DNA from 3 places in the Lysobacter stagni genome. Region 2 is predicted to be linked to each of the others. Evidence: predicted binding sites of a transcription regulator. Region 2 holds the regulator's gene; each other region holds the start of a gene.
What was found. The regulator HrcA, encoded in region 2, represses chaperone genes, less so after heat shock. The targets are predictions, from matches to a motif close to TTNGCACTCNNNNNNNNNGAGTGCNAA.

Region 1 (2,264 bases), 2.7 Mb from region 2:
CCCGAGTGCGCCGCACAAGGTCCAGCTGGTGCAGGGCGATGAAACGGCGACCTCCGGTTTCGAGCCCTCGGCCGATTGCGCCACATTGCCGCCCGCGGCGGTCAGGCGCCTGGCGGGCGGCTGAGACCGTTCACCGGGCGCGACCCGGCGTGGCCGTGCGGCCGCGGCCGGTGCGCATCTCGGCCAGTTGTTCCGCCAGTTCCACCAGCGGCGCCTTGGCGCGCGTCGGGGCTTCCCGGAAGGCGGCGAGCAGGCGCAGCTCCAGCGGGTCCTCGACCAGCATCGCCTCCGCGGCGGCCACCGAATCCAGCGCGGTGTCGGCCGACAGGCTCATGTTGCCCCGCCCGGTGGCCAGCCATTCGAACTGCACGCCGGTGACAAGGGCCACCTCGCGCAGGTGGGCCACGCTCGGAAACTTGCCGCGCGCGGCTTCCCAGTGGCCGACGGCGCTGCGTTGCACCCCGACGACGGCGCCCAGCGCGGCTTGCGATAAACCCGCGTGCCGGCGGGCCAGGCGAATGCGTTGTTGAGGGGTCATCGCACCTGCTACCTGTACTCACCTGGTGAACAAAATACACCCAATGCTGTGCGCTCAGGGTAGCGTTACGCCGCGCTGATGCAAGTCAAACCCGACGTTTTTCACACTTTTTTCGAGGGTTTGGCTACCCAAAGTCAGCAGTCGACCTCTGGCCGCCACTCGCCCGGAGCGGCAAGATCGACCTCGTGCCGCCAAGGATGGTTGGCCGTGACAAGGCGTCGGTTCGGGGATCGGGGTGCAAGGACGCGCCATGCTCAGGACAGCCTGCTCCGCACCAAAGAGCGCGTTCCACGGGACGCGCTCTTTCTTTTTGCGCGATTGCCCGGCGGACCCTTGAAAGCCTCCGGCGGCGCCCCATCTCTCGCCCATCCCGGTTCGCCGGGTTTTCTTCGCCCCGGTCGTTGGCACTCACCGGGGACGATTGCTAAAATCCCACTCCTTTCCCCGTCGTATCAACCACTTACGAAATCCCCGGAGACAGTCGCGATGAATATCAAGCCGCTCTACGACCGCGTGGTCATCAAGCGCATGGAAGAAGAAAAGATGTCCGCTGGCGGCATCGTGATCCCGGACTCGGCCACCGAGAAGCCGATCAAGGGCGAAGTCGTTGCCGTCGGCGAAGGCAAGGTCTTCGACAACGGCAACGTGCGCGCGCCGAAGGTGAAGGTCGGCGACAAGGTGCTGTTCGGCAAGTACAGCGGCACCGAGGTCAAGCTCGACGGCACCGAATTCCTGGTGGTGAAGGAAGACGACATCTTCGCCGTCCTCGGCTGATCGCCCGGCGGGAACGAAGCGGCGAACGACGCGCAACGCGCGAGTCCCGCTCCCTTCCTGCCGCCGCGTCTGTGTTTCCGCTTTTCCATTCCCCATTCCGCATTTGAGGTAACAACATGGCTGCCAAGGAAATCCGTTTCGGTGAGGACGCGCGCGTCAAGATGCTGCGCGGCGTCAATGTGCTCGCCAATGCCGTCAAGGCCACGCTCGGCCCGAAGGGCCGCAACGTCGTGCTCGAGAAGAGCTTCGGCGCCCCGACCATCACCAAGGACGGCGTGTCCGTCGCCAAGGAAATCGAGCTTGCAGACAAGTTCGAGAACATGGGCGCGCAGATGGTGAAGGAAGTCGCTTCCAAGACCTCCGACAACGCCGGTGACGGCACCACCACCGCCACCGTGCTGGCGCAGGCGCTGATCCGCGAAGGCATGAAGGCGGTCGCCGCCGGCATGAACCCGATGGACCTCAAGCGCGGCATCGACAAGGCCGTGCACGCCGCCGTCGACGAGCTGAAGAAGATCTCCAAGCCGTCGTCGACCTCGAAGGAAATCGCCCAGGTCGGCACGATCTCGGCCAACTCCGATGCCAACATCGGCGACCTCATCGCCCAGGCGATGGACAAGGTCGGCAAGGAAGGCGTGATCACCGTGGAAGACGGTTCGGGCCTGGAGAACGAGCTCGACGTCGTCGAGGGCATGCAGTTCGATCGCGGCTACCTGTCGCCGTACTTCATCAACAACCAGCAGTCGATGCAGGCCGAACTGGACGACCCGTTCATCCTGCTGCACGACAAGAAGATCTCCAACGTGCGTGACCTGCTGCCGGTGCTGGAAGGCGTCGCGAAGGCCGGCAAGCCGCTGCTGATCATCGCCGAGGAAGTCGAAGGCGAAGCCCTGGCGACCCTGGTGGTCAACACCATCCGCGGCATCGTGAAGGTCTGCGCCGTGAAGGCCCC
Region 2 (2,264 bases):
CCGATGTTCGCTATCTGGGGTTCAGGCGTTGCCCTTCAAGGGCAAGGACCGCACGACGATGGCTGCGACGCGTTCGTCGCGCGCGCCAGCCCCCTCAGTCGTGCCGGGCGACGACCACCAGCGCCGGGCGCAGCAGCCGGTCGTTCAGCAACCAGCCCTTCTGGTAGACCTGCACCACATTGCCGGGCGCATGGCCGGCGGCCTCGACCATGCTCATGGCCTGGTGGTGTTCGGGATTGAACGGCTGGCCGACCGGGTCGACCGCGATCAGGCCGTTGTCGCCGGCCACCTTGAGCAGCTGACGCAGGGTCAGCTCCATGCCCTCGCGCAGGTGCGCGGCGGTGTCGCCGGGCACGGCCAGGCCCGCTTCCAGGCTGTCGATCACCGGCAGCAGTTCGGACAGCAGGCGCTCGTTGGCGAACCTGCGGGCCATGTCGAGCTCGCGCGCCATGCGCTTGCGCTGGTTCTCGAGTTCGGCGCGTTCGCGCAGCGAGTCCTCGCGCAGCTGTGTCAGTTCGGCCCGGGCGGCCTCGAGCTGGTTCGCCAGCGGGGCGCCTTCGGTATCGGGGGCCACGTCGGGCGTGTCGTTGGGTTCGCCGGTATTGCTGGAAGTCATGCGTTGCTCCATTCCCTGCGCCAAGGGCGCTCAAACATGCGGAAAACCGCGCACGAAGGCGCGTCAACGGCAGCAATGGGGCCGCTGTCACGGGTTTCAAGACGAACCGCACGACGGACGCCGGCCACGCGGCCGGCCACGGCCTCAGGTTTCGGGGTCGAGCGCCGCGCCCAGGGCGTCCGCAGCCGCCTGCACCACCGGAATCACCCGCTCGTATGCCATGCGGGTGGGCCCGATCACGCCCAGCACCCCGAGCACGCGCCCGCTGCCCGCCGCCACATAGGGCGCGCTCACCAGCGAGATGCCCTCCAGCGGGGCCAGCCCGGTTTCCTCGCCGATGAAGATGCGCACGCCCGGCGCCTGCACGGTGCGCTCCAGCAGCTGCAGGATCTCGCGCTTGCGGGCAAAGGCCTCGAACAGATCGCGCAGGCGGTCCAGGTCGGCCAGGTCCTGCACGCCCATCAGTCGCGTCTGGCCGGCAAGCACCATGTCGTCGCGGGCGGGTTCCAGGACCTGGTCGGCCAGTTCCACCGACTGCGACAGCAGCCGCTGCATCTCGTCCTGGGCATTGCGCAGCTCGCGCACCAGCGTGGCGCGGATGTCGGCCACGGTGCGCCCCGCGAAATGGGCGTTGAGGTAGTTGGCCACGCGCTCCAGCTCGCCGGCATCGAAGGCCCGCCGCGTCTGCACGATGCGGTTCTGCACCTCGTTGTCGGCGAACACGACGATGGCCAGCACGCGCTGGGCGTCCAGCGGGACGAAGTCGATCCGGCGGAAGGCGAACTGCTCGCGCCGCGGCACGCTGACCACGCCGACGAAATGGGTCATCGCCGACAGCAGCTCCGAGGCGCTGCCCAGCAGGGCCTGCGTGCCCGAGCCCGGCGGCAGCTCGCCGCGCAGCCGCGCCAGGTCGCTGTCCGGCAACGGCCGCACCTGCAGCAGCGAATCGACGAACAGGCGGTAGCCCTGCGCCGTCGGCACCCGCCCGGACGAGTGGTGCAGCGCGCTGAGCAGCCCGGCGTCCTCGAGGTCGGCCAGGATGTTGCGGATCGTCGCCGGGCTGACGTCGAGCCCCGCGTGGCGCGCGAGGGTCTGCGAGCCAATGGGCTCGCCACTGTGGATGTAGCGGCCGATCAGCGTGCGCAGCAGCTGGCGGGCACGCGGGTCGAGGCTGGGATCGGCGGGTTTGCGACTCATGGCGGCGATATATGACGGGTTCGCGGGCGACGCAAGGGTTTGACGTCGATCGCACTCCCCGCGCCCGTTCCTACGCGGTGAGACGGCGACCGGCTATCAAGCGGCAACCCACACAGGGCACAATCGCGGTCCGATGCTCGTCCACCTCTCGCTCAAACAATTCGCCGTGGTCAGCGAGGCCGAACTGGCCTTCGGCCCCGGCCTCACCGTGATCTCCGGCGAAACCGGCGCCGGCAAGTCGCTGCTGGTGGACGCACTGGGCCTGCTGTCGGGCCTGCGCGCCGACAGCGGCGTGGTGCGCCATGGCGCCGACCGTGCCGAACTGGTCGCCGAGTTCTCCCTGGACGACGTGCCCCTGGCGCGGACCTGGCTGCTGGAGAACGAACTGGACGAGGACGACGCCTGCCAGATCCGCCGCGTGATCCGCGCCGATGGCGGTTCGCGCGCGTGG
Region 3 (2,264 bases), 1.9 Mb from region 2:
GGGCGCATACGTCCCCAGCATCGAACCGCACAGCACCAAAGCCGCCATCGGAAGCTTCGCACTCATCCTGAGTCTCCTTGCGTTGGGTTCGCCCTTCCCTGTCACCGCACCGCGCGGTGGCGGAGGGCCCGCGCACGTTCGGGGCCCTGCGATGAAATCGGCGTGAAGGCCGCGCAGGCAACGTACGGACGCCGGAAAGCAGAACGGCCCGGAGGTCCGGGCCGTTCGCGTGTCGCATGTCGCTTCGGAAGGTTACGCCGCGAACAGCGCGCGCATCTTCTTCAGGGCATTGGCTTCGATCTGGCGGATGCGCTCGGCACTGACGCCGTATTCGTCGGCCAGTTCCTGCAGCGTGATCTTGCTGTCCGCATCCAGCCAGCGGCGTTTGACGATGTCGCGCGAACGCTGGTCCAGGCCGGAAAGGCCCTCGCGCAGCAGCGCCAGGTGGCTGTCTTCCTCGTCCTTGCGCTCGTACGCCTGCGAGGGGTCCTCGCCATCGGCGCGCAGGTACGCGACCGGCGACGGCGGCGCGTTGTCGTCGTCCTCGTCCGGTGCGTCGAAACCAATGTCGCGGCCCGAAAGGCGCGATTCCATCTCGAGCACTTCGCGCTCGGAGACGTTGAGGTCCTGGGCGACGGCACGCACTTCCTCGGCGTTCATCCAGCCCAGGCGCGTCTTCGACTTGCGCAGGTTGAAGAACAGCTTGCGCTGCGCCTTGGTCGTGGCGACCTTCACGATGCGCCAGTTCTTCAGGATGAACTCGTGCATCTCGGCGCGGATCCAGTGCACCGCGAAGGAAACCAGGCGCACGCCCTGTTCGGGATCGAAGCGCTTGACCGCCTTCATCAGGCCGATGTTGCCTTCCTGGATGAGGTCGCCGATCTGCAGGCCATAGCCGTTGTAGCCGCGGGCCACGTGGACCACGAAGCGCAGGTGGGAATGGACCAGCTCACGGGCGGCGTCGAGGTCTTCGTCGTCGCGATAGCGACGCGCCAGGGCCTGTTCGTCTTCAGCGCTCAGCACCGGGATGCGATGCACGGCATTGACGTAGGCGTCCAGCGAACCGAGCGCACTCGGCACCGGCAGGTTGTTGGAAACCAGGGGAAGAGCGAGGCTGTTCTGGGTCATGGCAGGCATCTTAGCAGTCGGGTCCTGGGACTGCTAAAGGGGTTGGAAGTTCCTCAGTGTTGCAGAAATGGAACGAGCATCCGCCTCGCGGCTCGACTGAGCGCACGGGCGAAACTCGACTTAAATCAATCACTTGGCTGGACGGGCCAGGATTGGCCATCAAGTCTATCGGCAGCGATCCGAAGGAAACGTGAGCCCGGGCCGCGTCCAGCCACGGGATGAGACCGCATTCAGGCGCAGGAGTTCCCGACGACGAGGTCAGATGGTCAGCTCGGCTCGCGGAGGAAGGGACCAGTCGATCGGCGACTGCCCGTTCCGGGCGAGGTATTCGTTGGTGGCGGAGAAGTGCCCGCACCCCAGGAAGCCGCGGTGCGCCGACAGCGGCGAGGGATGCGGCGCCTTCAGCACGCGATGGCGACGCGGGTCGATCACCTTGCCCTTGGCCTGGGCGTAACTACCCCAGAGCAGGAAGACCAGGCCTTCGCGCTCGCGGTTGAGCACGTCGACCACGTGGTCGGTGAAGCCCTCCCACCCCTTGCCCTGGTGCGCCCCGGCCCGGCCTTCCTCCACCGTGAGCACGGCGTTGAGCAACAGCACACCGCGGCGCGCCCACGGCAGCAGGCAGCCGTGATCGGGGCGGGCGATCCCGAGGTCGCGCTGGATCTCCTTGAAGATGTTGTCCAGCGACGGCGGCACCGGCACGCCGGGCAGCACCGAGAAGCACAGGCCATGCGCCTGGCCAGGGCCGTGGTACGGGTCCTGCCCCAGCACGACCACCTTCACCGCCTCGAATGGCGTGGCGTCGAAGGCGGCGAAGATGTTCTGGCCGGGTGGATAGATGCGTGCCCCGGCGGCCTTGCGGTCGCGCAGGAACGCCGACAGCGACTGCATGTCCGGTCGTTGCAGGTAGTCGCCGATCCGGTCCTTCCACGAGGGGTCCAGACGGACGCGGTCGTGCGCGCCGTGATCGGCGGCCTCGTTCATGCGTCCAGCGTCGCCGGCTCCGCCAGGCGCGCCAGGCGAAGCTGGAACAGCGTCTTGGTGACCAGAAGGCGTTCCTCGATCGGCTTGAGCACCAGATCGTTCGCACCGGCGCGCAGCAGTGCGCTCTGGTTGTCCGCGTTGCCATCGCCGGT

Region 1: a site for HrcA is predicted at 940-966, ahead of groES (co-chaperone GroES). Genes of this name have one in related genera too.
Region 3: a site for HrcA is predicted at 1,139-1,165, ahead of rpoH (RNA polymerase sigma factor RpoH). Genes of this name have one in related genera too.

The regions. Positions count from the first base shown of each region.
Region 1 is NZ_JASGBI010000001.1:354,472-356,735, reverse strand. Features, by position in the region: gene QLQ15_RS01580 (hypothetical protein) at 1-124, shown strand, start outside; gene QLQ15_RS01575 (helix-turn-helix domain-containing protein) at 131-538, opposite strand; gene groES (co-chaperone GroES) at 1,025-1,312, shown strand; gene groL (chaperonin GroEL) at 1,429-2,264, shown strand, end outside.
Region 2 is NZ_JASGBI010000001.1:3,082,578-3,084,841, forward strand. Features, by position in the region: gene grpE (nucleotide exchange factor GrpE) at 95-616, opposite strand; gene hrcA (heat-inducible transcriptional repressor HrcA) at 761-1,813, opposite strand; gene recN (DNA repair protein RecN) at 1,947-2,264, shown strand, end outside.
Region 3 is NZ_JASGBI010000001.1:1,195,996-1,198,259, reverse strand. Features, by position in the region: gene QLQ15_RS05355 (hypothetical protein) at 1-66, opposite strand, end outside; gene rpoH (RNA polymerase sigma factor RpoH) at 253-1,128, opposite strand; gene ung (uracil-DNA glycosylase) at 1,387-2,112, opposite strand; gene QLQ15_RS05340 (response regulator) at 2,109-2,264, opposite strand, start outside.